One region of the Streptomyces sp. NPDC058525 genome, then DNA from elsewhere that is predicted to be linked to it. Evidence: riboswitches for the same ligand, from Rfam matches in the RefSeq annotation. Region 1 holds a riboswitch; each other region holds the start of a gene.
What was found. Region 1 has a riboswitch for cobalamin ahead of ACFWP3_RS12750 (energy-coupling factor ABC transporter permease). Riboswitches for the same ligand answer to the same signal wherever they lie in the genome.
Positions count from the first base shown of each region.

Region 1 (9,670 bases):
CCTTCGTGCACGGCAACTACTGGGCCTCCTCCGGCACGTTCGGCTCGGAGAACGTCAGCCACGGCTGCGTCGGCCTGCGCGACGTGCGCGGCGGCGGCAACGGCGACGTACCGGCCGCCTGGTTCTACAACGAGTCGCTGATCGGCGACGTGGTCGTCGTGAAGAACTCCAAGGACAAGCAGATCGCCCCGGACAACGGCCTCAACGGCTGGAACATGGACTGGGCGGAGTGGATCAAGTAGCCGTCCCCGCGTAGTACTCCGGTGGCCCGGTGCTGTGACACACAGCACCGGGCCACCGCGCGTTAGCCGCCGCTAACCTTCCCCGTATGACCATCTCTCTCGAAGTCTCCGAAGGCGTCGGCACCATCCGCCTGGACCGGCCGCCCATGAACGCCCTGGACATCGCCACCCAGGACCGGCTGCGCGAGCTCGCGGTGGAGGCCACCGACCGGGCCGACGTCCGCGCGGTGATCATCTACGGCGGCGAGAAGGTGTTCGCGGCGGGCGCGGACATCAAGGAGATGCAGGCGATGGACCACGCGGCGATGATCGCCCGGTCCCGTGCGCTGCAGGACGCCTTCACCGCGGTGGCCCGCATCCCCAAGCCCGTCGTGGCGGCTGTCACCGGCTATGCGCTGGGCGGCGGTTGCGAGCTCGCGCTCTGCGCCGACTACCGGATCGCCGCCGACAACGCGAAGCTCGGCCAGCCCGAGATCCTGCTCGGCCTGATCCCGGGCGCCGGCGGTACGCAGCGGCTGTCGCGGCTGATCGGCCCGTCCCGGGCCAAGGACCTCATCTTCACCGGGCGGATGGTCAAGGCCGACGAGGCGCTCGCGCTGGGCCTGGTCGACCGCGTGGTCCCCGCGGCCGAGGTGTACGAGCAGGCGCACGCCTGGGCCGCGAAGCTGGCCCAGGGCCCGGCGATCGCGCTGCGCGCCGCCAAGGAGTGCGTGGACGCGGGCCTGGAGGCCGACATCGACACCGGGCTCACCATCGAACGCAACTGGTTCGCGGGCCTGTTCGCCACGGAGGACCGTGAGCGCGGCATGCGCAGCTTCGTCGAAGAGGGTCCGGGCAAGGCGAAGTTCGTATGACCCCTGCGGGTGGATTAGCCAGGCCTTAAGGGAACCTTAAGCAGATTCGGTGATCCACCCACGGTGATCACTTCTGAGCACTGCGTCACCGCTGGTCAGGGTGGGTGCAACCGGCCTCCGCTTGCCTCTCGCATATGACAGGGCGCCCCTGCGGAATTGTTGATTCCGCAGGGGCTTTTCCCGTGGAACGGCCCGGAGGGGCAGGTCGGCCGTCCATGATGGGTGCATGGCGGGCCTGGAGGGTGTGGAACAGCCGCGGCAGCGCAGCAGCGCTTCGGCCGTGCGGCTCACGGCGGCACTTGAGGACGAACAGGGCCTCAAGGCACTGGAGTTGTACGGGAACCCGGCTGAGGCGGAAGTGATCCTGCCGTCCATGCCGGAGTCGGCCGGCACCGCCCGCAGGCTCACCCAGTGCGTGGTGATACGGCTCTGGGGGCTCTCGCCGCAGATCTCCGAACACGCCGTCCTGCTGGTCTCGGAACTCGTCGGCAACGCGGTCCGCCACACCGGGGCCCGCTCCTTCGGCTTACGCATGCTCCGGCGGCGCGGCTGGATCCGGGTGGAGGTGCGCGATCCCTCGCGCGGGCTGCCCTGCCTGATGCCGGTGCACGAGATGGACACGACCGGGCGGGGGCTCTTCCTCGTCGACAAGCTGTCCGACCGCTGGGGCGCCGACCTGCTGCCGCGCGGGAAGATCACCTGGTTCGAGATGCGCGTGGCCGACCGCCAGAACGCCTGAAGCCCCCTGGTCGCCGTGGTGGGGCGGTGCGGGGGCTTCATGGGTGCGCCGAGGATCGATTGGGGTGTGATCCTCGGCGTTGGGGCTTCGCTCGGGTCAATGGGAAGCCGTGGTTCCGACTATGGCAGACGCGGCCCCAAACACCAAAAGTCCCTAGTCGGACATAAGTGTGCAAATAGTGAGAGTTTCTAGCTAAATCCTAGGTGAGGTGGGCCACTCACCTCGTATTCGATGAATAACTATCGACCGCTCTGTGTAAATCGTTGATCACATAGCGGACAGGCCCCTGGTCGGACGACTTCGCCGAAGGTCCTGAATTGGGTCAATCATTACCTTAAGGTCCATCCGCCCCTTAAATGGGCAGGTGCTCTCACATCCAGGCCGCCGCGCGGTCCTGCGCGCGGGCGGTCTCGCCACGGCCGGCGCCGCCGTGGCCGGCCTCGCCGCCGCCTGCGGACCGGGCCGCCCCGCCGCGACACCCTCCGCCCCGCCCCCCGGTCCGGCCAGACCCGCCCGGCCCGCCGCACCGGCCGCGGCCCTCCCGCGCCGGTACGCCGGCCAGCCGGTCGAGATCGCCCACGGCCCGCGCGACCGCGCCCGGGTCGCCCTGACCTTCCACGGCAACGGGGACCCGGCCGTCGCCCGGGCGGTGCTGGCCTCGGCCGAGAAGGCGGGCGCGCGGGTCACCGTACTGGCGATCGGCAGCTGGCTCGACGCCCACCCGGACCTGGCCCGCCGGATCCTCGACGGCGGACACGAGCTCGGCAACCACACCCAGCGCCACCTCGCGATCAACGACCTCCCCGAGGCGGAGGCCTACGCCGAGATCACCGGCTGCGCCCAGCGGCTCAAGCGGCTCACCGGCTCCATCGGCACCTGGTTCCGGCCCTCCCAGACCCAGTACGCCACCCCGCTCGTCCAGAAGCTGGCCCAGCGGGCCGGCTACCCGCACGTCCTGTCGTACGACGTGGACTCCCTCGACTTCACCTCGCCCGGTGCCGCGGCCGTCATCCGCACCGTCACCGGGACGATCCGGCCCGGATCGGTGGTGAGCCTGCACTTCGGCTACGCGGACACGGTCGACGCGATGCCGCCCCTCCTCGAAGAACTCGCGCGCCGCAAGCTGCGCGCGGTGACCACCACGGAGCTGCTGACGCCATGAAGACCACCTGCCTTCCCCGGAAGGCCGCCGTGCTGCTGGCCGGTCTGGTCCTCGCCGCCCTGGCCGGCTGCGGATCGGCCGACAAGGGACCCGCCGAGGCGCTCGGTACCAAGGGTGCCGCCCAGCCCCCCAAGGCCGTCCCGGCCGTGCCGCCGGGCCTGCCCGGAATGCCCCCGCTCCTCGATCCGAACGACGTGTACGCGGCGGACCGGCCGAACAAACTCTCCCCGGTGGTCAAGGACTTCCCGTCCCGCGTCTACGTACCGAACACCAATTCCAACACGGTGTCGGTCATCGACCCGGAGACGTACCAGGTCATCGACACCATCCCCGTCGGTGTCCAGCCCCAGCACGTGGTGCCCTCCTGGGACATGAAGACCCTGTGGGTCAACAACAACCGCGGGCACACGCTCACCCCGATCAACCCGGCCACCGGGGAGGCCGGGAAGCCCGTCGAGGTGCACGACCCGTACAACCTGTACTTCACGCCGAACGGCAAGTACGCGATCGTCATGGCCTCGATGGACAAGGAGCTGGTCTTCCGCGACCCGCACACGATGGACCGGGTGAAGACCGTCCCGGTGAGCTGCTACGGCGTCAACCACGCGGACTTCTCCGCCGACGGCCGCTACTTCATCGTGAGCTGCGAGTTCTCCGGCGAACTCCTCAAGGTCGACACCGAGAAGATGGAGGTCATCGGCCAGCAGAAGCTGCCGTTCGAGGGCGCCATGCCCCAGGACGTCAAGGTCTCCCCGGACGGGAAGACCTTCTACATCGCGGACATGATGGCGCACGGCATGTGGGTGCTCGGCGGTGACGCGTTCGACGTCCCGAAGCTGCTGCCGACCGGCAAGGGCTGCCACGGCCTGTACGTGAGCCGCGACTCCAAGGAGATGTACGTCTCCAACCGCGGCGAGGGCACCATCTCCGTCTACGACTTCCCGCAGAAGAAGCTCACCAAGAAGTGGACGCTGCCCGACGGCGGCAGCCCGGACATGGGCGGCGTCTCCGCCGACGGCAAGGTGCTGTGGCTCTCGGGCCGCTACAACTCCGAGGTCTACGCGATCGACACGGTGACCGGCAAGCAGATCGCCCGGATCCCGGTGGGCGGCGGCCCGCACGGCCTCGCCGTGTACCCGCAGCCCGGCCGCTACTCGCTCGGCCACACCGGCATCTTCCGCTAGCGCGGACGCGGCGGTGCCCCGGGAGCCCGCACGGCTCCCGGGGCGCCTGCGTGCTGCGGGCGCTCCTCGGCGGCCCCGGCCTGCAACTGCCCGGCCGTGACGGCTTCACCTTCCGGCGACTTGGATCCGGCGAAGTGCAGCGCCATCTCCTCGCGGCCCTTGCGGAATTCGGCGTCGGTCGCCAGGAAATGCATTACGCGCCGGTGCGGTAGTTGGCGGACGGGATTCTCCTGGAACTCGGAGGGTGCTCTCACGCGGATTTCGGTCTGTGGGGATCCTGATTCCCCAACGGGAGGGCAATTGGACATCCATCCGCCGCCCGAACGGGCCCCGGAGCGGGGGCCGGTGCGCCGGGCGGCTACCCTGAGCCGGTCAACAAGCACCAAGAAGGGGTGGACCCAGTGGCGAGCATCGAGAGCGCGCGGGCGACGTTCGACAAGTTCGACGTGAACGGTGACGGCTTCATCACCGCCGACGAGTACAGCGCGGCCATGAAGGCCATGGGTGACGCCTACGTCACCGGCGCGGTCGCGGACGCGGTGCTCGCGGCCAAGGACGCCAACGGCGACGGCCTGCTGAGCTTCGACGAGTTCTGGGCCGCCCTCAACAAGTAGGCCCCTCCCCGCCCCCGTTCCGCCTGCCGGGACGGGGGCGCGGTCATGTCCCGGGGCCGGACCCGCCGGCCGTCATGTCCTCGACCTCGCCGAGGGCCTCCTCCAGCCAGTGCAGCCAGAACGTCTCCAGGGCGATCCCGCCGTGCAGCACCAGACGGCGCAGCCGGTCCTCCACGGCGTCGCGCTCCGGCGGGAAGTCCTTCTCCTCGATCGCCCCGTACTGCGCCAGCTGCCGCCGGTGCAGCTCCAGATGGCGCCGCAGCTCGGGCCCGAGCCCCTGCGGCCCGACCACGCCCGCCGCCCGGATGCGCAGCAGCAGCGGGTCGCGCATCGGCTTCGGGTCCTGGCTCTCGCCGACCCACCGCGCCAGTTCCGCGCTGCCCGCCGCCAGGACCTCGTACTCCTTCTTCTGCCCGCGCACCGGCACCTCGCTCGGCAGCTCCCGGATCAGCCCGGACTCCTCCAGCCGGCCGAGCTCGCGGTAGATCTGCTGGTGCGTCGCCGACCAGAAGTACCCGATCGACTTGTCGAACCGCCGGGTGAGCTCCAGCCCGGACGAGGGCTTCTCGAGCAGGGCGGTCAGGATGGCGTGGGGGAGCGACATGACGCCATCCTAGGGAGGCCCCGGCCCGCGCGGACCCGGGTCGGCGCCGAGGCCGCTACCGCCAGTCGGACAGCGCCTCCGGGGTGCGCGGCCCGGGGAGGCCGGCCGCCAGCAGGCCGTGGGCGCGCAGCAGGGCCGTCACCGCCGGGGACCAGGCCTGGCGCAGGCCCGCCTCCGCCAGCAGCGCCGGATCGGACAGCAGCTCCTGGGCCGGCCCCACACGGATCCCCGACGGGGTCAGGACCGCCGCGTCGTCGGCCCACCGCACGGCCAGGTCCACGTCGTGGGTGGCCATCACCACGGTGGTCCCCGAGGCGCGCAGCCCCGCCAGGACCTCCAGCAGCCGCTCCTGGCCGTCCGGGTCCAGTCCGGCCGTCGGCTCGTCCAGGATCAGCACCCGCGGAGCCATCGCCACCGCCCCCGCGATGGCCGCGCGCTTGCGCTGGCCGTACGACAGCAGGTGGGTCGGGCGGTCCCGCAGCGCCGTGATGTCCAGTGCGGCGAGGGCGGCATCGACCCGCTCGCGGACCTGCGCGACCGGCAGGCCCAGGTTCATCGGGCCGAAGGAGACGTCCTGTTCCACCGAGGCCGCGAACAGCTGGTCGTCCGGGTCCTGCACGACCAGCTGCACCGCCGTCCGCAGCCGGGTCAGACCCGCCCGGTTGTGGGCCACCACCGCGCCGTCGAGGTGCAGTGCGCCCGGGCCCGGCTTCAGGCCGCCGCTCAGCAGCCGCATCAGCGTGGTCTTGCCGCTGCCGTTGCGGCCGAGCAGGACCAGCGCCCGGCCCTCGGCGATCGCGAAGTCCACCCCGGAGAGCACGGCGGGCCCGTCCTCGTACGAGTAGCCCGCGCCCACCAGTTCCACCAACGGCCTCACAGGTACAGCTCCTTCAGCGTGAGAGTTGCGGCGACCAGCCCGGCCAGCAGTGCGCCGGACCAGGCCAGGAACCGCCAGGACAGCGGGGACTCGGGGACCAGCACCCGCAGCGCGCCGTCGTAGCCCCGCCCGGCGAGGCCCGCCTGGAGCCGCGCCGCGCGGTCGAAGGCCCGTACGAACGCGGTCGCGGCGAGCCCGGCCACGGAACGCCACGCCGCCGCCCGGCCGGTGGTGCCCAGGCGGGCCGCCTGGGCCTGGCGGATCCGGGTGAGCGAGTCGAGCAGCAGGAACCCGATCCGGTACATGACCAGGGCCACGTCCACCACGGGCGCCGGCACCCCCGCCCGCACCAGCCGCGGCAGCACGTCCGAGACCGGGGTGGTGAAGGCGAACAGCAGTACGCCGAGCGAGGCCGCCGAGGTGCGCAGCAGCAGCTCGGCGGCCTGCCGGGGCCCGTCCGGGGCCAGCGAGACGAACCCGGCCGGCCCGCCCACCGCGACCAGCAGCGGCAGCGCCCCGGTGAAGCAGAAGCCGAGCGGGATCCGGAAGGCCCGCCACAGCTGCCGCCGGGCCACCCCGGCGGGGCCGAGCAGCACGCACAGGGTGGCCGCCCCGACCAGCGGCCCGCCGGGCCAGGGCGGCAGGCAGACCGCGGTGACCGTCAGCCCGATCCCCAGCAGCGCCTTCTCCAGCGGATGGCGATGGCGCCAGCGGCTCGCGTGCGCGGCCGCGTCGATCGGCAGCACCGCCTACGACTCCGCGGCGGGCGTCTCGGCGGGCGTTCCGGCGGGCACCGTGGCGGGCGTCGCGGCCGCGGCGGCAGCGCCCTGGCGGCGGCCCTTGCGGACCCCGAAGTAGTACGCGAGCACGCCCGCGCCCAGCGCCGCCTGGAGGGCGAACAGCGCTGACTCCACCTCCCCGGAGGGGGGTTCGTACAGCGGCGAGAACCACGGCTCGTAGTCGGGCCGGAGCTCGGTGATGGCCGCCTCCGCCTGTGCGTCGGCGCCCGCGAACGGCTCCTCCTTGCCGTCCCCCAGCCCCAGCGCGAGCGGGAGCACGGCCAGCGCCGCCACCAGGAGCAGCAGCAGGGTGTTGATCTTCGCGTTCCTGGTCATCAGACCGCCGCCTCCCGCTGCTTCTCGGATCCGGTGAGCTTGGCGACGCCGAGCCGGACCAGGTCCGACTTGCTGGACTGCATCAGCAGGCGCATCACGAGCACGGTCAGCAGCCCCTCGCTCACCGCGAGCGGGATCTGGGTGAGCGCGAAGATCTCCCCGAACTTCACCAGCGCGCCGGTGAATCCGCTCGCCGCGTCGGGGAAGGCCAGCGCCAGCTGGACCGAGGTCACGCAGTAGGTGACCAGGTCGGCGAAGAACGCGCCGAAGAACACCGCGACCATCAGCGGCAGGTCGAACGAGCGGAGCAGCCGGTAGACGGCGTAGCCCGCCCAGGGCCCGGCTATCGCCATCGAGAACACGTTGGCGCCCAGCGTGGTGAGCCCGCCGTGCGCGAGCAGCAGAGCCTGGAAGAGCAGGGTGATCGTGCCCAGCACCGCCATGATCGGCGGCCTGAACAGGATCGCCCCGAGCCCGGTACCGGTGGGGTGCGAGCAACTTCCCGTCACCGAAGGGATCTTCAGGGCGGAAAGGACGAAAGTGAATGCTCCGGACGCACCGAGCAGGAGCGTGCTCTCGGGATTGGCCTTCACCTCGCGGGTGAGGGCCCGGACGCCGTGGACGACGAACGGAGCGGACGCGGCGCCCCAGGCGACCGCGTGCAACGGGGGTAGGAACCCCTCGGCTATATGCATGAGTGGGGAGACCTCTCCAGCACCTCGTGGATGGACAACGCGCCCCGGCCGGTCTCCTGGCTCACGGGTGCTGATGCCCGGGCTCCGCCTTCCCGGGGCCGTGCGGTGTCCCGCGCGGTGTCCCAGTGGCTTCCCGCTGGGGGTCCCCCCGACGGAGGCAGGGGGAGAGAGTGGAGCCGGACTTCCCCGATCACAGTGGCGAGGGCCGCACCGGTTTCCCACCGGTTTCCCGAACACCAAGGCCCGCTGACCTTAGTCGGCCGCGCGCGCCGACAACAACCCGGCCCCGTGCGGGCGCGGCAGGGCGGCGGCCGGCCCGTACGGCCGCCCGGGCTGCCGTACGGGCCGGTGGGGCCGGCGCCGGGTCAGTGCGCGATGTCCACGACCAGCCGCTCCGGTGCGTGCAGGGCGAAGACGCGGTAGTAGGGCAGGGTGTCGAAAGCGGCCCCGAAGGTCACGTACCCCTCGTAGTCGCCGGTCAGGGCCAGGCCCTTGAGCTTGCCGAGCTGGATCTTCTGGAGCTTGGGACCGCGGTAGACGCTCTGACCCGCGTCGTTGTGCGCGGCGGCGGGGTTGAGGCGGATCTCCAGGAAGTGCTTCCCGGCCAGCGGCACGGGCTTGCCGGACCCGTCGTAGGTCAGCCGCGCGACGGGAGTGACGGTTGCCCCGGGGACGTACCCCTGCAGGTCGATGACGATCCGGTCGTATGTGGCGTGCCCGGCCCAGCGGGCGTTGACGACGAGCGGGGTCTGGCTCTGGGGCTGGGTGGCGGAGGTGGCTGCGGCGTTGGTGGCGGAGGTGGCGGCCGAGGCAGGAGCGGCGAAGGAGAGGCAGGCGACGAGCAGAGCGCCGGATGCCAGGGCCGTGAGCTGCCGGAAACGTGGGTGGATCATGACGTCCCCTCGATTCTCGAGAGACGGGGACTGCTGGCACGGCGTAAGACGCCGGGTGGGATCCCGTAGTTCCGGTTCCGTTCCGATTTTCTCCCGGTGAGCAACTCCCTTTGATGGCAGGCTGGTTGGGTGAGCCGACCCGCCCGGCCCCGCCCGACAGGAGAGAACCGGATGCGCCGTTTCCGCTTTCCCCGCCACGCGGTGCTCGCCGTGGCCCTCGTCCTGGCAGCCGCCGCCTGCGGCGACGCGGACCCCGAGGTCGAGCAGGAGGGCAAGGGCGGCTACCGGTGGAAGGCCACGGACGAGATCTGCAACGTGCTCCCGTACGGCGAGCTCGCCGATCCGCTCGGTGCCCGCGAGGAGGCCGCGGACCGGAGCGAACGGGCCGGCCGGGGCGCGCCGGGCGTCGCGTGCGTCCAGCCGCTCGTCGAGTCCGGCCCGGCGAAGTACGCGAACGTGAAGGTCGAGCTGGACCTCGCCTACACGGAGAGCGTCGACTTCGCCAAGGACGTCTTCGCCAGGGGCAAGGAGAACACGCGCAAGGACCAGCCGGACGGCGGCCTCACCGATGCCCAGGGCATCGGCAGGGAGGCCTACCGGTTCGGATTCAACAAGCCGGACGAGCGGCGCCAGGTGCGCGAGCTGCGGCTGCGGGACAGCAATCTGATGATCGACATCACCGTCACGGCCG
Region 1 is NZ_JBHXNP010000020.1:15,530-25,199, forward strand. It holds gene ACFWP3_RS12695 (Ig-like domain-containing protein) at 1-242, shown strand, start outside; gene ACFWP3_RS12700 (enoyl-CoA hydratase/isomerase family protein) at 329-1,096, shown strand; gene ACFWP3_RS12705 (ATP-binding protein) at 1,323-1,835, shown strand; gene ACFWP3_RS12710 (polysaccharide deacetylase family protein) at 2,200-2,997, shown strand; gene ACFWP3_RS12715 (YncE family protein) at 2,994-4,181, shown strand; gene ACFWP3_RS12720 (hypothetical protein) at 4,178-4,375, opposite strand; gene ACFWP3_RS12725 (EF-hand domain-containing protein) at 4,583-4,795, shown strand; gene ACFWP3_RS12730 (PadR family transcriptional regulator) at 4,839-5,399, opposite strand; gene ACFWP3_RS12735 (energy-coupling factor ABC transporter ATP-binding protein) at 5,455-6,276, opposite strand; gene cbiQ (cobalt ECF transporter T component CbiQ) at 6,273-7,022, opposite strand; gene ACFWP3_RS12745 (energy-coupling factor ABC transporter substrate-binding protein) at 7,026-7,391, opposite strand; gene ACFWP3_RS12750 (energy-coupling factor ABC transporter permease) at 7,391-8,086, opposite strand; cobalamin riboswitch at 8,115-8,342, opposite strand; gene ACFWP3_RS12755 (hypothetical protein) at 8,452-8,979, opposite strand; gene ACFWP3_RS12760 (hypothetical protein) at 9,151-9,670, shown strand, end outside.

Region 2 (9,670 bases), on a different contig from region 1:
CAGGATCTTCGCGGTCTGGGGGGCGAAGACGGGGGAGGCGACGATGACCTCGGTGGTGGGGCCGTCGGCGACGACGTCCCCCTCGGCCATGACCACGACCCGGTCGGCGGCCCGGGCGACGAACTCCACGTCGTGGGTGGAGATCACGATCGCCCGCCCCTCCGCGGCCAGGTCGTCGACGATGCGGATCAGCTCGCTCTTGGCGCGGTAGTCCAGCCCGCGCGTGGGCTCGTCCAGCAGCAGCACCCGGGGCGCCGCGGCCAGCTGGATCGCGAGGACCAGGGCGAGCTTCTGGCCCTCGGACAGGTCGCGGGGGTGGGTGGTCCCGGGGATGCCGGGCGCCAGCCGGTCCAGGATGGCGCGGGCCCGTATCCCGTCCGGGGCGACCCCCGACTCCACGTCGGCCTGGTCGAGTTCCTGCTTGACCGATTCGAGGTAGAGGAGGTCGGTGGGGGTCTGGGGGACCAGGCCGACCAGCTGCCGGGCCTCCGCGGCGGAGAGCTTCTGCGGATCCCGCGGCTTCAGACCGTCCGGAGCCCCGACGGCCACCGATCCGGCCTTGCGGGGCCCGGAGCCCTGGAGGGCCCACAGCAGCGAGGACTTCCCGGAGCCGTTGCGGCCCATCAGTGCGGTGACCTCGCCGCCGTGCAGGGTGAGGTCGACCTCGCGGACGGCCGGTACACCGTGGTAGGCGACGGTGACGCCGCGCGCCGCGAGCAGCTCCGGCCGGTCCGCGGCGCCCGCGGGCCGGACCGGCGGGGGAGCCGTGTCGGCCAGCCGGGTGCGCAGCGGCGCCGCCGCGCGCCGGGCGTCGCGGATCGACAGGGCCAGCGGGGTCCAGCCCGCGCTGCGGCCGAGTTCCACGATCGGCGGGGCGATGGACGAGGTACGGAAGATCTCGGCGGGCGGCCCCGACACGACACGGCCGTTGCCGGGCAGGTGGATGACGCGGTCGGCGTACTGGACCACGCGCTCCAGGCGGTGTTCGGCGAGCAGCACGGTGACGCCGAGGTCGTGGACGAGGCGGGTGACCGCCGCGAGGACCTCCTCGGCGGCCGTGGGGTCGAGGGCCGAGGTGGGCTCGTCCAGGACGAGGATCCGCGGGTGCGCGGTCAGCACGGAGCCGATCGCGACGCGCTGCTGCTGGCCGCCGGAGAGCTCGTGGAGGGCGCGGTGGCGCAGGTCGGCGAGCCCGAGGAGGTCGAGGGTCTCCTCGACGCGCTTGCGCATGGTGGCCGGGGCGATGGCCAGCTGCTCCATGGCGTAGGCGAGTTCCTCCTCGACGGTGTCGGTGACGAACCCGTCGAGCGGGTCCTGCCCCACCACGCCCACGATGTCGGCGAGTTCGCGGGGCGGATGGTCCGCGGTGTCGCGGCCGTCGACCAGGACCCGGCCGTGGAGCGTGCCCCCGGTGAAATGCGGGACGAGGCCGTTGACGGCGCCGAGGAGCGTGGACTTGCCGACGCCGGTGTGGCCGACGACGAGGCAGAGCTCGCCCTCCTCGACGGTCAGGTCCACGTCCCGCAGGACCGGTTCGGCCGTGTCCTCGTACTGGACGGTGACCTGGTCGAAGGTGATCACTTGGATTCCTCGGTGCGCTGTGCGGGGACGGCCGGCCGGGCGGGCGGGCTCGGGGGCGGGGCCAGGAAGCCGGCGGCTCCGGCGAGCAGGATCGCGGCGGCCGGGACGAGGGGCAGGGTCGGCCAGCTGAGCGGATAGATGGACGGGTTGAGCTCGGCGGCGTTGAATCCGGCGTTCGAGAAGAGCAGCGCGGCGGACAGGACGCCGCAGCCGGCGACGGCCCATTCGGCGAAGCGCCACGGATCGGGCCGGTAGGTGGTGCGGGTGATCCGGCGGCCGCCCAGGCGCAGCCCGGCGAAGCAGAGCAGCGCGCCCGCGCCCATCGCGGGCAGCCCCAGCAGCCGCGGCGCGGTGGCGTCGAGGAGCCCGTAGGCGCCCGCGCACAGCCCGCACATGCCGAGCAGCATCAGCGCCCCGGTCAGCCGGCGCGAGCGGCGGGTGGCGGTGCCGGCACGCCCGTAGCCGCGCGAGTCCATGGCGGCGGCCAGCCGCAGCGAGCGTTCCAGGGCGTCTTCCAGCACCGGGACGACGATGCCGCGCAGCGCCCGCAGGCCCTTGGTGCGTCCGGCCCGCAGCCGGCGGGCCCGGTGCACCCGCTGGACGCTCTGGACCAGTTGGGGGGCGACGCTGATGGACACGGTGACGGCGACGCCGAGTTCGTACAGGGCGCCGGGCAGGACGCGCAGGGCCCGCTTGGGGTTGGCGAGGGTGTTGGCCGCGCCGATGCAGCACAGCATGCACGCCAGCCGCAGCCCGTCGGTGGCCGCGGACAGCAGGGCCTCCAGCGAGACCGGGCCGCCGAGCTGGATGCCCGCGTACCAGTCGGGGGTCGGGATGTGGGGGAGCGAGAAGAGGAAGTGGTCGCGGGGCGTGATGCCGGTGGCGAAGACGGCCCGGAACACCACCCGGATCGCGACGACGGTGAGCGCCAGGTACAGGTAGTACTTGAACCCCCGCGCCCAGGGGGCCTCGGTGCGCCGCATGGTGATGACGTAGCCGAGGACGGCGAGGACGAGGAAGAGCAGCAGCGGGTTGTTGGTGCGGCTGACGGCGGTGGCCAGGGCGAGTGCCCAGATCCACCAGGCGACGGGGTGCAGGATCCGGGGCAGGCGGCGCGGCCGGGGCCGCCGTGGTGGTGCGCGGCACGCGGCTACTCCGTACGACGGCGGCGTCGGGCCGCGAACACGGCGGCGGCGCCGATCAGCAGCACCAGCGCCCCGGTGGCCACGGCGGGCAGATACGAGCCCGCGTCATGGGCGGCGTCGGCGGCGGGCGCCGCCTCCACCACCTCGGGACCGGAAGCGGGCGCCGCCACCGCCGGAGCGGTGGCGGACGCCGACGCCGAGGGTGTCGGGGACGCGCTCGCGGAGGGGCTCGCCGACGGGCTGGGCGGCGGTGTCGTCGCGGGAGGCGCCTCGGCCGGGGGCGGGTTCTCCGGCTTGGGACCGGTGTTGACGTTCGGGGGCAGGGGAGCCGCCGTACGGGTGTCCTTGGGCGCCGGCTGGCCTCCGCCGGTCGGCTGGGCGTTCTTGGCGCGCAGCTGGTCGGGGGTGACGGTGGGCTTGCCCTCGGTGCCCTCGATGTTGGTGCCCCCGAAGATCCACAGGTCGACGCTGCCGGGCTTCGGCTTGTAGAGCATCGCCCCGAGCTGGCTGTACTCCCACGTGTTCTGGCCCGGGCCCGCGTGCCAGTACGACCAGTAGGCGGAGGCCGGCGGGGTCAGGACGCAGTCGTCCTGCTGCGGGGTCGGGTACTGCCTGCCGCCCTGGTGGCCGCTGTAGCCGATGCGGCAGATGAAGGCGGGGCCGTCGTGGCCGGTGCCGGTGGTGGCCCAGCCGCCCTGGTTGAGGAGTTCGTAGCCGGTGGTGGGCGTGGTCCCGCAGGAGCGGTACACCGGACCGCCCCAGTGGCTGAAGTCCACGGCGAGGACGACTCCGGACGAGGTGGTGCACTGGCCCATCGGCTGCGGGGCCGCCCCGGCCGGGGCCGCGGTGGCGGCGAGCGCCGCCACCGTCAGCCCGAGCGCGGCGGCCGAGCGGGTCAGGGCGCGCAGGAGGCGGCCGGTCATCGTTCGCCTCCTGCGGCGGTACGGCGCCTGCGCGCGGCCCGGGTGGCGCCCCAGCCGCCGAGGACCAGGGCCAGGGCCGCGGCGGCGAGGCCGCCGGCCTGGACGCCGGTGGCGGCGAGGCCGCCGCCCGAACCGGAGCCGGTCCCGCCGGTGTCCTCGCCCGGGGTCACGATGACGGGCGCGGAGGGCGAGCCGGAGGGCTGGACCGAACTGCTGGGGACGGGCTGCGGGGTGGTGCCGTCCAGGCTGCGCCGGAGGGTGCCGAAGGAGATCCCGGTGGCCCCGCCCACGGCCTGCGTGGAGGCGCGGACGTCGGAGCCGGGCTGGCCGCCCTTGGCGACGTTGAACCCGCCGTCGGTGTTCTGCTGCGCTGCGAGGAACGCGCGGGCCTTGGCGATGCGCTCCGTGTACTTCGCGCGGTCCAGGGACATGCCCTGTACGGCCAGCGCGGCCGAGTTGACCGAGTTGCCGGAGGCGCCGGGGAAGCCGCCGTCCTCCTTCTGCCGGCTCGCCAGCCAGGCGAGCGCCTTGTCCACCGCGGCCTGCGAGGCGGCGTCCGGCAGCAGGTCCAGGGCCATCGCGGCCATGGCGGTGGAGTCCACCTCGGCCTGGCTGGGCTCGCCGATCAGGCTGGGCCAGGCACCCGAGGGCTCCTGGAGGCTCTTCAGGTAGGCGATCGGCTCTCCCGCGGCGGCCGTCTCGCCCGCGCGGACCTGGGCGATGACGCCGAGGGACTGGGAGAAGACGGACGTGGCGTTGGTGTAGGCGCCCTTGTCGGCGCAGGAGCGGTCCGGCTTCGGGGACTTGGCCGGGCAGACGGCCTTGGCGAGTTCGGCGATCAGGTTCTGGCCGCCGAAGTTCCGGGGGTCGCGGCCCACGGCCTCCGCGAGGACGGCCGTCTTGCCGATGGAGCCGCCGCCCGCGTACTTCGTACCGATCCGGGTCCAGTCGTGGACGCCGCGGCCCTTGCCGTCCTTGCCGCCCTTGTCGAGGAAGTCGACGATGTTGCGCAGGGCGGTGTTGTCCTCGCCGGTGGCGGCGAGCGCGTAGGCGCCGTCGATGGTCAGGCCGTAGTCGGCGAAGCCGCTGCCGGGGCTGTTCTCGTAGTACCGGCCCAGGACCAGGCGGGTCCGGTCGGTGAGGTAGGCCGAGCCCTTCTTCAGGTCGGGCCCCTCACCGGGCACGGGCTGTGTGGGGTCCGGGGACGGCTGCGTCGGGTCCGGGGACGGCTTCGGCGGGACGGGCTTCTTCGTGGTGAGCGCCACGAGGTCCGTCTTGGCGCCGGCGATGGTGGCCGCGGTGGTGGCCATCAGCACCGGGTTGGTCTCCGGCTCCTCGAACGGGAAGGGGCCGTCGGGCATCAGCTGCTCCCTGGACAGCCAGGAGACGGCGGCGTCGGCGAACAGCGGGTCACCGAGCGCGCGCATGGCCTGGGCGCCCACGCCGGTGGCGAAGGCGCTGCCGACCGTGGTGTACGAGGCGGCCGGCAGGGACCCGGTCGGGAACTGGGCCGTCTTCAGGTACGCGCGGCCCTTGGCCACGGCCGCGTCGTGGCCGCCGGCCCGCTTGAGGGCCAGGGACATCAGCCCGGTGGAGGCCGCGTCGCTGTCGCACCATTCCCCGGCGCGCAGCAGCATGCCGCTGAAGCCGCCGTCCTCGCACTGGAAGGCGGTCAGCCGGTTCACGGCGTCCGCGGGCGGTGTCACCCCGCCGTTCAGCAGGGCGATCACGGCCAGGGCCTGGCCCTCGGCCTGGTACGGGGTGCGGAAGTCGCCCTTGGTGAGGCAGCCGGGGACCGGCTCGGGGGCGTCGGCTCCGCTGGTGCAGACGTACTTCACGAGGTCGCCGAGCAGGTCGCGTCCGCCGAAGGCGCGGGGGTCCTTGCCGGTGGCCTCGGCGACGAGCGCGAGGCGGGCCGCGGCGGTGGCGTCGGGGGCCTGGTCCTTGCCGGCCGGGTAGGCGTACGCCTCCGTGTGCGCGGGGGTGGCGAGGAAGGCGGCGGCCTTCTGGGCGGCGGGGCTCTTGGGGTCGGTCGCGGCCAGGGCGTAGACCACCTCGGTGGTCGCGAGGTAGTCCGGGTCGGTGGAGTCAGCCTTGAGGACGCGCTCGCCGTCGATCAGCCTGCCGGTCAGCCAGCGGGTGGCGGCGGGGAGGTCGACCGCGCCCGGCGGTACCTCCGGCGGCTTCGGGCCGGTGGGGTCGGGCGAGGGGCCCGCGCCGCCGGCCCGCACGTCGTCGGGGGAGAAGGTGGGCTTGCCGGAGGTGCCGCCGACATCGGTCCCGCCGAAGACCCAGGCGTCCACGTCGCCGGGCTTCGGGTTGCGGGCCTGGGCGCCGAACGAGCTGTAGGTCCACTTCTTCTCGCCCGGCGAGGCGTGCCAGTACGACCAGTAGGCGGTGGCCTGCGGGGTGAGGACGCAGTCCTCCTTGTCCGGAGTGGGGTACTTCACCCCGGAGTTGAAGGCGCCGAAGCCGATGCGGCACACGAAGGCGTCACCGTCGTGCTCGGTGCCGTCCAGGCCGAACCCGGCCGTCCGCAGCAGCTCGTAGCCCGTGGTGGGCGTGGTGTCGCAGCCCCGCTCGACCTTGCCGCCGAACGGGCCGAAGTCGACGGCGACGACCGCGCCGGTGGTGGCCGTGCACTGCTCGATGGGGTCGGCGTTGGCGGCGGTCGGCACCGTGAGGAACGCCACTCCCGCACCGAGCGTCAGGAAGGCCGCGGTCGCCAGGGACAGCAGCCGCCGTCTGGTGTGCGTATGCCGTTCATCCTGCTGTTCGGTCCCCACCGCGGCCCCTCGTCTCTGCCGGGCGGGTTCGCAGCGTGGCGACGCGCCCCCGCACGACTGCGCCGTGAGGAGGCGGTGACGACCACGCCGTAGTCCGCGACGGCGCTCTTCGTACTGTGATCCGCTCCAGGTGATCCGGCTCGCCCGGGACGGTGCCGGGCCTACGGTTGCGGGTCAGCGCCGGAATTCGACCGGCTTCCCCTGGTGCTGAGTGCTTATCAGCCGGAGTGCAACACGGATCCGTGCGGACCGTCAAGGTGGTGTCCGTCTCACTGCCCGGGGGTCTCCAGCGCCCCTCGATCCGGCTGCTGGCGGACCCTTGATCACTCGGGTAGCGTCCAGGGCTGCCACATGGGGGAACCTGGTGAGAATCCGGGGCTGACGCGCAGCGGTGTGGGACGGCGGGGGCCGTTCCCGAGCCCGAATGCCCATACGGCAACGCACACAGAGAAGCCGTACCACGCGCTGCGGACGGCGGCCTCAGCCATGCCCGCCCGCGTCCGAACAGGGCCGGTGGAGCCAAGGCCCGGCCGGCGTCCGCCGATTCCAGGAGCAGGCCATGTCCCGTCCCCGTACCTCCCGCCGCCTCGCGCTCGCCGTGCCCGCGGCGCTCGGCGCCTTCGCCCTCACCGCGCTGCCCGCGTTCGCGACCTCGACGCCCGCGCAGATCGCCACCTCCAAGACGAACGGCGTCGCCTACCTCAAGTCCCTCCAGGCGGCGGACGGTTCGTACGCCGGTGCCGGACTGTCCAACGAGTGGGCGTTCAGCGCCTTCGCCGCGGCCGGTACGGCCGTCGTCGACGTGGCCCCGGGCGGTGACACGACGAAGAACGCCCGGACCGTCTACCGCAACCTGCTCTCGACGCCCGGCTGGCCGTCCGCCACCCCCGTGGTCACCGACTACGAGCGCGGCACGCTGAACGCGTACGCGGCGGGCATCGACCCGGCGCGCGTCTCGGACTCGAGGAACCTCATAGCCAACGTCTACTCCTACTGGCAGACCGCCGAGGCGGGCTACTTCGGCCCGTCCGGCAACTTCAACGGCACCGTCTTCGCGGCGCTCTCGCTCGGCGGCGCCAAGACGCAGGCCGGCGGCACGCGGATCCCGCAGGCGCTGACCGACTCGATGGTCGCCCGGATCCGGGCCAACCAGCACAACGACGGCGGCTGGACCTTCAGCAAGGCCGAGGGCAACCCCACCGCGCTGGCCGCCCAGGGCGACGTGGACATGACCGGAGCGGCGATGGCCGCCCTGTGCGTCTCGGGCGTCCCCAACACCGACCCCGACGTGGTCCAGGGCAAGAACTTCCTCAAGGGCAGGCTCGCCACCACCGGCGCGTTCAACTCCCTCTACGGGGTCAACACCAGCTCCAACGGCTGGGGCGTCGCCGGGCTCAACGCCTGCGGCATCAACCCGCAGACCGGCGACTTCCTGACCCCCTCCGGCAAGACCCCGATCGACTTCCTGATCGCCAACCAGTTCAACCCGGCGGGCGGCTTCAAGTACAAGCCGGCCGACACCACCCCGACCGCCTACGCCTCCATCGACGCCCTGCGCGCCGTGGTCGGCGGCGGGTTCACGACGGCCCCGCCGGTCCCGGTCACCCCGGGCGCCCCGCAGTGGGTCTCCGCGGGCTCCTTCACCGCCGGCACCGCCACCAAGCTGGCCCTCACCGTCGACGACGGCGCCGGCGGCCTGAAGGTCTGCTCCGTCGCCTTCACCCCGACCGGTACGACGACCACGCTCGGCGACGTCCTGAACGCCGCGGCCGGCGGGGCCACTCCGGCCGGCTGCGTCACGAGCGTGACCCCCTCCTCGGGAACCGGCACCATCACCGCCGTCAACGGCAAGGCCAACAGCGGCTCGAACACCTGGAAGGTCAGCGTCGACGGCTCCGCCTTCGCCGGCGCCGCCCGCAACAAGGTGATCAACGTGGGCGACACCATCGCCCTGCGCTGGGGCGCCTGATCCGGCGGGGTGCGGGGCCCTTCCCTCCGGGGAGGGCCCCGCACCTGTCCGCACCGGCGACCGGACCCGCGGCCCCCGGACCCGCCCGCGGCCTCAGCCGTGCGTGAAGTGCGCCGGGCGCTTGTCCACGAAGGCGGTCATGCCCTCCTTCTGATCGGCGGTCGCGAACACCGCGTGGAACAGCCGCCGTTCGAAGCGGACGCCCTCGGTGAGGGTGGTCTCGAAGGCCCGGTTCACGGCCTCCTTGGCCATCATCGCGACCGGCTTCGACATCCCGGCGACGGTCTCGGCCACGGAGAGCGCCTCGGCGAGCAGCTCGTCGGCCGGAACGATCCGCGAGACCAGCCCGGCACGCTCGGCCTCCTCCGCCCCCATGGTGCGCCCGGTCAGGCAGAGCTCCATGGCCTTGGCCTTGCCGACGGCCCGGGTGAGCCGCTGGGAGCCGCCGATACCGGGAATGACACCGAGCTTGATCTCCGGCTGCCCGAACACGGCGGTGTCGGAGGCGAGCAGGATGTCGCAGAGCATCGCGAGTTCGCACCCGCCGCCGAGCGCGTAGCCGGAGACGGCCGCGAGCGTGGGCGTACGGACCTGCCCGAGCCGGTCCCAGGCGGTGAACCAGTCCGAGAGGTACATGTCCATGTAGCTCCGCGGCCGCATCTCCTTGATGTCCGCGCCCGCGGCGAAGGCCTTCGCCGATCCGGTCAGCACGATGCAGCCGACGTCCGGGTCCCGGTCCAGTTCCTCCGCGGCGGCCACGACCTCGGTCATGACCTGGAGGTTGAGGGCGTTGAGGGCCTGCGGCCGGTTGAGGGTGAGCAGGGCCACCCGGCCCTTGCGCTCCAGCAGGATGGTCTCGTAGCTCATGCGGGCGTTCCGTTCTGCGGTCGGAGGGTGCGGACGATCGCCGAGAAGTCCAGGGCGGCGCCCTCTCCCTGCGCGAACGCGGCGTACATCTCGGCGGCCTTGAGGCCGAGCGGCGCGTCCACGCCCCCGGCCCGCAGCGCGTTGGCGGCCAGGCCCAGGTCCTTGGCCATCAGGGGCGCGGCGAAGCCGGGGCGGTAGTCGCGGTTGGCGGGACTGGCCGGGACGGGGCCGGGGACCGGGCAGTTGACGGTCAGCGCCCAGCACTGGCCGGACGCCGTGGAGGCCACGTCGTAGAGGGCCTGGTGATCCAGCCCGAGGCTCTCGGCCAGCACGAACGCCTCGCTGACGCCGATCATCGACACGGCGAGGATCATGTTGTTGCAGATCTTCGCGGCCTGT
Region 2 is NZ_JBHXNP010000019.1:18,511-28,180, forward strand. It holds gene ACFWP3_RS12360 (ABC transporter ATP-binding protein) at 1-1,581, opposite strand, end outside; gene ACFWP3_RS12365 (energy-coupling factor transporter transmembrane component T) at 1,578-2,690, opposite strand; gene ACFWP3_RS12370 (hypothetical protein) at 2,732-3,649, opposite strand; gene ACFWP3_RS12375 (prenyltransferase/squalene oxidase repeat-containing protein) at 3,646-6,435, opposite strand; cobalamin riboswitch at 6,543-6,682, opposite strand; cobalamin riboswitch at 6,748-6,886, shown strand; gene ACFWP3_RS12380 (hypothetical protein) at 6,995-8,404, shown strand; gene ACFWP3_RS12385 (enoyl-CoA hydratase) at 8,498-9,271, opposite strand; gene mmsB (3-hydroxyisobutyrate dehydrogenase) at 9,268-9,670, opposite strand, start outside.
Region 2: linked by a shared signal. The riboswitch ahead of ACFWP3_RS12380 (hypothetical protein) and the one ahead of ACFWP3_RS12750 (energy-coupling factor ABC transporter permease) in region 1 are both predicted to bind cobalamin.

Region 3 (9,670 bases), on a different contig from region 1:
TCGTGGAACAGGGCGGTGAACGCCGGGAGGTCGGCGTCGGCGACCCCGAGGCGCTGCGCGAGCTCCGGGACGTCGACGGGCTCGAGGCGCGCTCCGAACAGGTCGTTCCACAGCGGTGAGTCGAAGGGCAGCTGGATGTCCAGGCGGTCGGGGCGCGGGAGGACGGGGCTGCTGTACACGAAGGGCTGGGGGCTGGGCGCGGCGGTGAGGGAGACGCACTGGCCCTCGCGCTCGTACGCCGGCGAGTCGTACATCAGCGCTTCGAAGAAGCGGAAGTTGGGCCGGTGGGCGGTGTCGTAGACCAGCTCGACCCGGCCGCGCAGGGAGTCCGGGACCAGGGGGTAGATCGGCTCCATCGGGCCGCCGAGCGCCTTCTCGCGCAGCAGGGCGCGGAGTTCGTCTATGTCGTCGGCGAGCTGGAGCTTGGCCTGGCCTTCCTTGACCATGGCCTCGCGCGCCGCCTGGACCTCGTCGTGGGTGGCGCCGTCGGGGTCGAGGAAGGGGGCGCCGTAGCGGTGGGGGTCCGAGGTGACCGCGTCGTGGAGGTGGGGGGCCTTCAAGTAGCTGTCCACGATCGGCAGCAGGCGGTCCCGGAGGTTGAGCGCGCCGGTGTGGGGGGCCAGGAGGTAGGGCCACGCGTACCAGCGGTGCAGCAGGGGCTGAGCCACCACGGACGGGCGGAGGTAGAGCTTCTGGTGTGCGGGCACGGTGTTTCCCTCACTGTCGATGATGTCGGTGGGTGGGTTCGCGGCGTGCGCGTGCGTTCACACGCCGACGGGAGGGCTCGGGGTGTCCGGCCGTGTCCCGGAGGAGAGGTGGGTGCGGCGGGGTGGGAGCCCAGTCCCTTTGCCTCGCGTATTTCTTCATGTCTATCACGAACGTCAGTTCATAAATCCGGCAATTTAGCAGGAGAGTTGCCTGGTTTCACCCCTCACGCACCTCTCCGAATGCGAACACCAGAGCGGCTCTAGGAGAACTCCAGGAGGTATGGATTTCATGGATCCGGACACTTCTCTGGCTTAATTCGACAGGTCTTGGCCAATAACCGGCTTTCGTGAATGCATTCACCGGAGGCCGCGGCGAGCGGTGCCCGCCGGCGCCGGCCCTGCTCGGCGCGACCACGCCCGGGACCGGCGCCGCCCGCCCGGAGCCCGCACTCCGCGTGCGCAACGGACGCAAGCTGGACCGCGGTTCGCTCGTCCTGCCCCCGGGCGGGTTCTGACGGGACCCGGCTCCGTCCGCACCGCGCACGCCGAGAGGTCTCCCCCCATGCCCGTGGCCAGTCCCGATGTCAGCGTCCTGTCCGAGGACTTCGCCGCCGACCCCTACCGCTGCTTCCCGCACCTGCGGGAGCGGAAGACCCGGTCACCGGCGAGCTCCACTTCTTCGGCTCCTCCCCCTTCCCGCCCTTCCTCACCTACTACGTCGCCGACGCCAAGGGTGCGATCACCCACAGCGCCGAAATCCCGGGCGCGACGGCCGCCCTCAAGCACGACTTCGCCATCACCCGCCGCCAAGTGGTCTTCGTCGAGGGCAACGTCACCTTCGACCCGGCCGAGCACTCCGGCATCCCGTACGGGTGGAGCGAGCGGCAGCCCGCCCGCATCGGTGTCATGCCGCGAGGCGGCGACAGCGCCCTGGGGGTCCGCTGGCTCTCCATCGAGCCCGGCAGCCTGCTGCACGTGGCCAACGCGTACGAGGACGGTCAGGGCCGCATCGTCCTGGAAGGCCCCACCGTCGACCGCGAGGGCTTCCGGCTCTCCTGGAACTGGTGGGTCGGGGCCCCCGGCCGCGGCAGCGAGCCCGCCGCCCGCTCGTACACCCGCCGCTGGGTCGTCGATCTGGCCGCCGGCAGCGTCGACGAGCAGATCATCGACGACCTGCCGGTGGAGTTCCCGACCCTCAACGAGGACTACCTGGGCGCCGAGAACCGCTACCAGTACGCCGTCTCCTTCCCCGACGAGAAGGGGTTCGGCGGGTACGGGATCGTCAAGTACGACCGCACCACCGGCGCCCGCCGCATCCACCAGGCCGGTGACGCCCGGCTGCCGAGCGAGGCGGTCTTCGTGCCCGCCGCCCGCGCCACGCCACCGGGTGCCGGCCGGAGTGCACGGCTCCTGGATCCCCGACAGCGCCCTGGGGGACGCCGCGGGCTGAACCGCGGGCCGCCGCCGGGCTCTTGTCCGGACGCGGAGCACGGCGCGCGGTCAGTCCGCCCGCCCCTTCCAGCGCGGCTTCCGGGCCAGGGTCACGGCGCGCAGTGCCCACTCCACCGGCCCGTACGGGTGGTGGGCCAGCCACCAGCGGCTGAAGGCCAGCTGTGCGGCGAAGAGGGCCAGCGCGGTCAGGGTGACGTACGCGGGGGCGAGGCGGCCCACCAGGGCGGCGCCGTAGCCGGTGAACACGAGGGCCAGCACCAGGGACTGGGCGAGGTAGTTGGTCAGCGTCATCCGCCCCGCCGGGGCCAGCGCCGCCTCCAGACGCCGGCCCCGGGGTCCGGCCAGTGTCCGCAGCACCGTGGCCGCGTACGCGGCGGCGAGCAGCGGGGCGGTCAGCACGTCCACGGCAACCGCCACCAGTTGGTACGCCGTACCGGGGTGCGCGTGGGTCGCGTGCGCCCAGACCAGGGCGCCGGCCAGGCCGACGGGGAAGCCGACCCACTGCAGGCGGCGCAGGAACCGCTCGTGGCGGGCGGGGTCCGTGAGCACCCCGCGCTTGCCGGCCGCCAGGCCCAGCAGGAAGGCGGCGAAGGCGGCCGGTGCCTGGAAGAAGGCCAGGACGAACACCATGTCGGGCAGCTGGCGCAGGTGTGCCCCGATCACCGACGCGGCGTCGCCGCGCAGCGCTTCGGTGGCCTGGCGGCCCTGCTCGGTGACGGCTTCGGTGTCGAGGCCGCCGCCCCCGGCGGCGGTGACCGCCCAGGCCAGCAGCAGGTAGCCGGCGGCTATGACGGCGAGCAGGACGACGGCGGTGCCCACGGCGGTGCGCGGCCGGATCCGGTGCACGGCGAGCAGGACGAGGCCGAGCACGGCGTAGGTGGTGAGGATGTCGCCGGGGAAGAGCAGGACCGCGTGGCCGATGCCGAGGACGAACAGGCCCGCGCAGCGCCGCAGGAAGCGGGGCAGGAAGGCGGCGCCGTCGCGGTCGGCGGAGGCCAGCTGGAGGGTGAAGCTGTAGCCGAAGAGGAAGGAGAAGAGCAGGTAGAACTTGGTCTCGAGGAAGACCACGGTGAGCAGGCGGACGGCGGTGTCGAGGGCGGAGCGGAAGGCCGGTTCCTCCACTCCGGAGCCCTGGTAGGCCGAGGCCAGGAAGGTGATGTTGACCAGGAGGATGCCCCAGAGGGCGAAGCCGCGCAGGGCGTCGACGTGGGAGAGGCGCCGTGGTGCGGCCGTCCCGGGCGGCAAGCCGGCTTGCGTGGGTCGGGTGGTCATCGGTTCGCCCCTTCGGCGTCGACGTCGGCGGAACAGAAAACTATCGAACCAAGAACGCTCGTTTCTGATTCGACCGTACTATGCTCATTCGCAGAGCGCGAGGAGCAATTATGGACAGTTCGGCCGGGGCGGAGCCCGCACCCGCCCAGACCGGGATCGGGACACGGACCCTGGTGTTCGGCCTCGTCCGCGAGGACGGCACCGTCGACGGCGGCGAGCTGTACGCCGTCGCCGAGGCGCTCGGCATGACGGACCAGCAGGTCAGGCTGTGCGTCAAACGGCTCGTCGCCGAGGGCCGGTTCACCCAGGAGGGCCGCGGCCGCAAGGCCCGGCTGTACGCCACCGCGGACCCCACCGGCGCCATCGCCCCGGACGCGGAGTACGTCCGCCACGCCTACCGCCAGGACCAGGGCCTCGCTCCCTGGGACGGGACCTGGCACCTGTTCGCCTTCGCCATCCCCGAGACCGCGCGGCAGGCCCGCGACGCCCTGCGCGACGCTTTGCTCCACCTCGGCGCGGCGCCCCTGCAGGGCGGGCTATACGTCAGTGCCAACGCGATCGGCGACATCGTCGAGGCACACGCCCGGCACCTCGGTGTCCTGCCCTCGCTCACCCGCCTGACCAGCCGGGACCTGCGGGTCGGCGAGGAGACCGAACCGGCCCGGCTGGCCGCCCTGCTCTGGCCGCTCCGGCAGATCGCCGAGCGCCACGAGGCGCTCGGCGCGCTCGCCGCGGCCCGCCTCGACCGGCTGGCGGGCCCCGAACCGCCCACCGGGACCGAGCGGCTGACGTACGCCGTCGAGCTGGCCGCGGCCTTCACCACCGCCATGGAACCCGACCCCCTGCTGCCCCCCGAGCTGCTCCCGCAGCCCTGGCCCGGCGCCCGCGCCCGCGCCGCGGCCGCACGCTGCTGGGACGCCCTGGCCACGGCGGACGACGGCGAAGCCCCGGGCCGGCTGCGCCTGTTCCGCCTCTACGATCTGGGCTGACCGCCGGTCAGGAGGCGTCGCCGGCCGCCGCGTAGACCTCCCGCGCCCGCTCTCCGAGCCTCGGGCCCGCCAGCCAGGTGCTGCCCTCCGGGCCGATGGAGGTGTTGCTGACCAGGGCAACCGATCCGGAGGGGTCGCGGGCGAACCATCCGCCGCCCGAGGACCCCCCGGTCATGGTGCAGCCGATGCGGTAGAGGACGGGCTGCCCGCGCCTGACCGCCAGCCGGCCCGGGCGATCCGTGCAGGAGAACATCCGCTCCCCGTCGAAGGGCGCCTCGGCCGGGTACCCCCACGCCCCCATCGCCGGGATCGTCGTCGCCGACGCCGCACCGAACCAGACGGGCGCCGCCTCCCCGATGGTCTCCTCCAGCGAGGCCCCGGTACCCGGGCGCCTGACGTGCAGGACCGCGAAGTCGAACGGGGCGCCGCCACCGCCGCTCGCGGCGCCCTGGGCGATCCACTCGGGCGCGGTTTCGGCCCGGTCCGCCCACCAGGTTCCGAAGGGGGCCACCGCCCGCTCGGCGGCCCGGGCCCGCGCCGCCCCGGTCAGCCCCTCGTTGTTGTACGAGGGCACGAAGACGATGTTGCGGAACCACCGGCCGCCCGCCCCGCCGTGTACGCAGTGCCCGGCCGTCCACACCAGCCCGGACCGGCCGGGGCGGGCGGGGTCCCGTACGGCGGTGGCGGAGCACACGCTCGGCCCTTCGTCCGTGTCGAAGAAGAGCTTCCCGACGACGGCCGCGTTGTCGTGGTAGGAGGTCGCCTCCGGTTTCGCCGCGACCGGGGCGGGTTCGGGGTCGGTCACGTCCACGTCCGCACCGAGATCGCCGGGCACCGCGGTGCCGGCGGGGGCCGCCCCCGCCATCCGGTCGGGGGTCCAGAGCCCCGGGACGACCGGGTTGGCGAAGTCCGCGGGCAGCCGCGGGGAGACGCAGCCGGTGGCGGCGAGGACCAGGGTGAGGGTGAGGGCGAGGGCGGTCAGAGCGGCCCTGGCGGCACGGTGCTGGAACATGGCGGAGGCCCCCGGCGGTCGGCCCGGCCCTGGCGGCCGCGGCATCGGCATACAGCTCGGACACCCGAGCCACGCGGCTCCCGCGGGCGGGGTTCATCCCCGTGCGGCCCGAAACAGAAACGTGACGTTCCGCTCCGCCGCGGTCGGGGCCCGGCAGAAGGTGCTGGCAGCCGCGTCCGCGGGGCCATACGATGCGTCTGCTCGGACACGCGTCCGAGTCACAACTGAATCGCTGTGTGACTGGGGGAAGCCGGTGGGAATCCGGCGCTGACCTGCAACCGTGTGCGGCGCGTGGCGCCGCGAGCCGGAGTGCCCACCGCACGGCGAGTACCGCTTCCCCCTGTCATGGTCTGCAGCACGAAGCCCTGAGCCTCCGGCGCGCCCGGCGGTCCTGCCCGCCGGTCGGGCCGGACGCGTCACGGCGCCGACGGTGCGGCCGGGCCACCGGCGCGGGACCGTGACCCACGCCAGGAAGGCATTCGATGCGCCAGACCCTCGCCCGCAGAGCCCTCGTCACCGCAGCCGTTCTCGGGCTCGCCCTCGCCACCGCGCCCGCGGCGGCCCAGGCCGCGCCGGCGCCCCACACGAACAAGCCCGTCAGGGTGAGCCTGACCGTGCAGGGCCCGGACGGGCTGCTGTTCAAGGGCAAGATCACGTCCAAGGGGCACGACGTCACCACGGCCACCGGCGGCACGCACAAGTGCGACGGCACCAACGGCGGCCAGAACCCGACGCCCGTGCCGACCCCGACCGCCGCGCTGGACGACGCCGCCCGCCTGAACTACTTCGGCTGGGACGGCACCTGGTACGCGTCCTTCGACGACTTCTCGGTCGACACCATCAAGGAGGTCAGCGGCGGCGGTTCGGCGTACTGGAGCATATCCGTCAACGGCACCCCGACTCCGGTGGGCGGCTGCCAGTTCAAGCTGAAGGCCGGCGACCAGGTGGCGTTCACCTGGACCTCGTTCTAGCGCCGGCCGTCCGGCCGGGCCGCGGTGCGCGGGGCGTCCGCCCCGCCCACTCCGGTGATCCGCCGCGCCCGGTCGATCCGCCGGTGGGCCTCCCCCAGCAGCTCCGACGCGTCGGGCTCGGCCGCGTCGGCGCCGGGCGCCTCCCCGGGGAGCATCCGGTCGGCCAGGGCAGCGCCCAGCGCCTCGGCGAGCTCCAGGATGTCGACGAGAGCGCTCTTGGTCGTGCGCAGCCTGGCGACCTGGGCGCCCAGTTGGCGGCGCGCGGCGATCAGGCCCTCGTACTCGCGTGCCGTCACGGCGACCATCGGATACCCGTCGACCTCCACGGCGCGCGGAACCGGTTTACCGGCCACGGCTCCCTCCCCGCCTTCGCAAACACCCTCATTCGCAGTCGAGTTGAGAAGTCATCCAAACACACCGATCCGGTGTATCGCCTCATTCTGGCTGGAACGGGATGTACGGAACCGGTCCGTCCAAAGGGCGTCGAGCGAGGGGGGTGGACTTACTAGGACGTCCAACTATATGTTCGTGGGCACAAGGTCCGCGGTGCAGGGAAGCCGGTGAGAAACCGGCACGGTCCCGCCACTGTGACCGGGGAGTGTGCTGCCATCCACACGCCACTGACGAGGGCTGTCGGGAAGGCGGGCGGCACGCGGGGATCCGGGAGTCAGGATACCGGCCGCGGAACGTTCCGTGTTGTCCACGAGGATGGAGCAGACACGCATGGCACCGGTTTGTACCCACGACCCTGGTGATCCGGCGGAGCGCGCACACCTTTCCGCGCGCTCGTAGTTCCCACGGCCTTCCGCAGCGGCGTGCCCCACCGGGCACGTGCGCCGGTCTGCCGTGCCATCCCCGGATCCACCTGACGAGAGCAGGCTCCCATGGTCCGTGAACTCACCCATTTCATCGGCGGAAAGCACACGACCGGCGCGTCCGGCCTCTTCGCCGACGTCTACGACCCCAACACCGGCGCCGTCCAGGCCCGCGTCCCGCTCGCCGGGCGCGCCGACACCGAGGCCGCCATCGCGGACGCCGAGCGGGCCCAGGCCGAGTGGGGCGCGTGGAACCCCCAGCGCCGCGCCCGCGTCCTGCTCCGCTTCCTCCAGCTGGTAGAGGGAGAAAGGGACTCGATCGCCCGGCTGCTGTCGGCCGAGCACGGCAAGACCGTGGCCGACGCCCACGGCGACCTGCAACGCGGCCTGGAGGTGGTGGAGTTCGCCGCCGGTATCCCGCACCTGCTCAAGGGCGAGTTCACCGACAACGCGGGCTCCGGCATCGATGTGCACTCCCTGCGCGCGCCGCTGGGCGTGGTCGCCGGGATCACCCCCTTCAACTTCCCCGCGATGATCCCGCTGTGGCAGGCTGCGCCCGCGCTGGCCTGCGGGAACTCCTTCATCCTCAAGCCCTCCGAGCGCGACCCCTCGGTCCCGCTGCGGCTCGCCGAGCTCTTCCTGGAGGCGGGGCTGCCGCCGGGCGTGCTCAACGTGGTCAACGGCGGCAAGGAAGCCGTCGACACCCTCCTGGAAGACCCCCGCGTCCATGCCCTGGGCTTCGTCGGGTCCACCCCGATCGCCGCGCACATCTACGCCACCGCCGCCGCCCACGGCAAGCGGGCCCAGTGCTTCGGCGGCGCCAAGAACCACATGATCGTGATGCCGGACGCCGACCTCGACCAGGCCGTCGACGCCCTGATCGGCGCCGGATACGGCTCGGCCGGGGAACGCTGCATGGCCATCGCCGTGGCCGTTCCGGTCGGCGAGGAGACCGCGGACGCCCTGGTCGCGAAGCTGACGGAGCGGATCGCCGCCCTGCGCATCGGCCGCTCCGACGACCCCGAGGCGGACTTCGGCCCGCTGGTGAGCCGCGACGCCCTCGACCGGGTCAACCGCTACGTCGGCATCGGCGCCACCGAGGGCGCCGAACTCGTCGTGGACGGGCGCGGGTTCACCCTGCCCGGACACGAGAACGGCTACTTCGCCGGCGCCTCCCTCTTCGACCGCGTCACCCCGCAGATGCGGATCTACCGCGAGGAGATCTTCGGCCCGGTGCTGAGCGTCGTACGGGCCGCCGACTACGAGGAAGCGCTCCGGCTGCCCACCGAGCACCCGTACGGCAACGGCGTGGCGATCTTCACGCGCGACGGCGACACCGCGAGGGACTTCACCCGCCGGGTGGGCGCGGGGATGGTCGGGGTCAACGTGCCGATCCCCGTCCCGGTGGCCTACCACACCTTCGGCGGCTGGAAGCGCTCCGGCTTCGGGGACCTCAACCAGCACGGCCCGGACTCGATCCGCTTCTACACCCGTACCAAGACCGTCACCTCGCGCTGGCCCTCCGGGGTCAAGGAGGGCGCGAGCTTCACCATCCCCACGATGGGATGAGCGCCGTGACCACCCTCACCGAGGAGCAGCTCGCCCTCGCCGAGGTCACCCTCGACTTCGCGCAGGAGCAGCTGGCGCCGCACGCCGTGGCCTGGGACCAGGACAAGCACTTCCCCGTCGACGTCATCCGCCGGGCCGCCGCCCTCGGCCTGGGCGGGGTCTACGTCCGCGAGGAGCACGGCGGTTCGGGGCTCGGCCGGGCCGACGGGGTCCTCGTCTTCGAGACCCTCGCGACCGGCTGCCCCTCCATCGCCGGATACCTGTCCATCCACAACATGGTCGCCTGGATGGTCGACCGGTACGGGAACGCCGCCCAGCGCGGCCGCTGGCTGCCCGGGCTGTGCTCGGCCGAGACCCTGGGCAGCTACTGCCTGACCGAGCCCGGCGCCGGATCCGACGCGGGCGCCCTGCGCACCCGCGCCGAACGGGACGGCGACCACTACGTCCTGACCGGCGTGAAGCAGTTCATCTCGGGTGCCGGGGCCGCCGGGGTGTACGTCGTCATGGCGCGCACCGGCGCCGCGGGACCCGGCGGGATCTCCGCGTTCGTCGTGGAACGCGAGGACCCGGGGGTCTCCTTCGGGGCCAACGAACGGAAGATGGGCTGGAACGCGCAGCCCACCCGGCAGGTGGTCCTGGACGCGGTGCGCGTCCCCGCCGACCGGCGGCTCGGCGCCGAGGGCGACGGTTTCCGCATCGCCATGAACGGCCTGAACGGCGGCCGCCTCGGCATCGCGGCCTGCTCGCTCGGCGGCGCCCAGACCGCCCTGGACCGCAGCCTGTCGTACCTCGCCGACCGCGAGGCCTTCGGCGGGCGGCTCCTGGACGCCCAGGCGCTGCAGTTCCGGCTCGCCGACATGGCGACGGAACTGGCCGCGGCCCG
Region 3 is NZ_JBHXNP010000019.1:30,024-39,693, reverse strand. It holds gene ACFWP3_RS12445 (MBL fold metallo-hydrolase) at 1-707, opposite strand, end outside; gene ACFWP3_RS12440 (hypothetical protein) at 1,055-1,222, shown strand; partial or broken gene ACFWP3_RS12435 (carotenoid oxygenase family protein) at 1,332-2,030, shown strand; gene ACFWP3_RS12430 (DUF418 domain-containing protein) at 2,208-3,431, opposite strand; gene ACFWP3_RS12425 (PaaX family transcriptional regulator C-terminal domain-containing protein) at 3,542-4,420, shown strand; gene ACFWP3_RS12420 (trypsin-like serine peptidase) at 4,428-5,432, opposite strand; cobalamin riboswitch at 5,630-5,768, shown strand; gene ACFWP3_RS12415 (DUF4430 domain-containing protein) at 5,915-6,403, shown strand; gene ACFWP3_RS12410 (hypothetical protein) at 6,400-6,756, opposite strand; cobalamin riboswitch at 6,916-7,102, shown strand; gene ACFWP3_RS12405 (CoA-acylating methylmalonate-semialdehyde dehydrogenase) at 7,288-8,787, shown strand; gene ACFWP3_RS12400 (acyl-CoA dehydrogenase family protein) at 8,784-9,670, shown strand, end outside.
Region 3: linked by a shared signal. The riboswitch ahead of ACFWP3_RS12415 (DUF4430 domain-containing protein) and the one ahead of ACFWP3_RS12750 (energy-coupling factor ABC transporter permease) in region 1 are both predicted to bind cobalamin.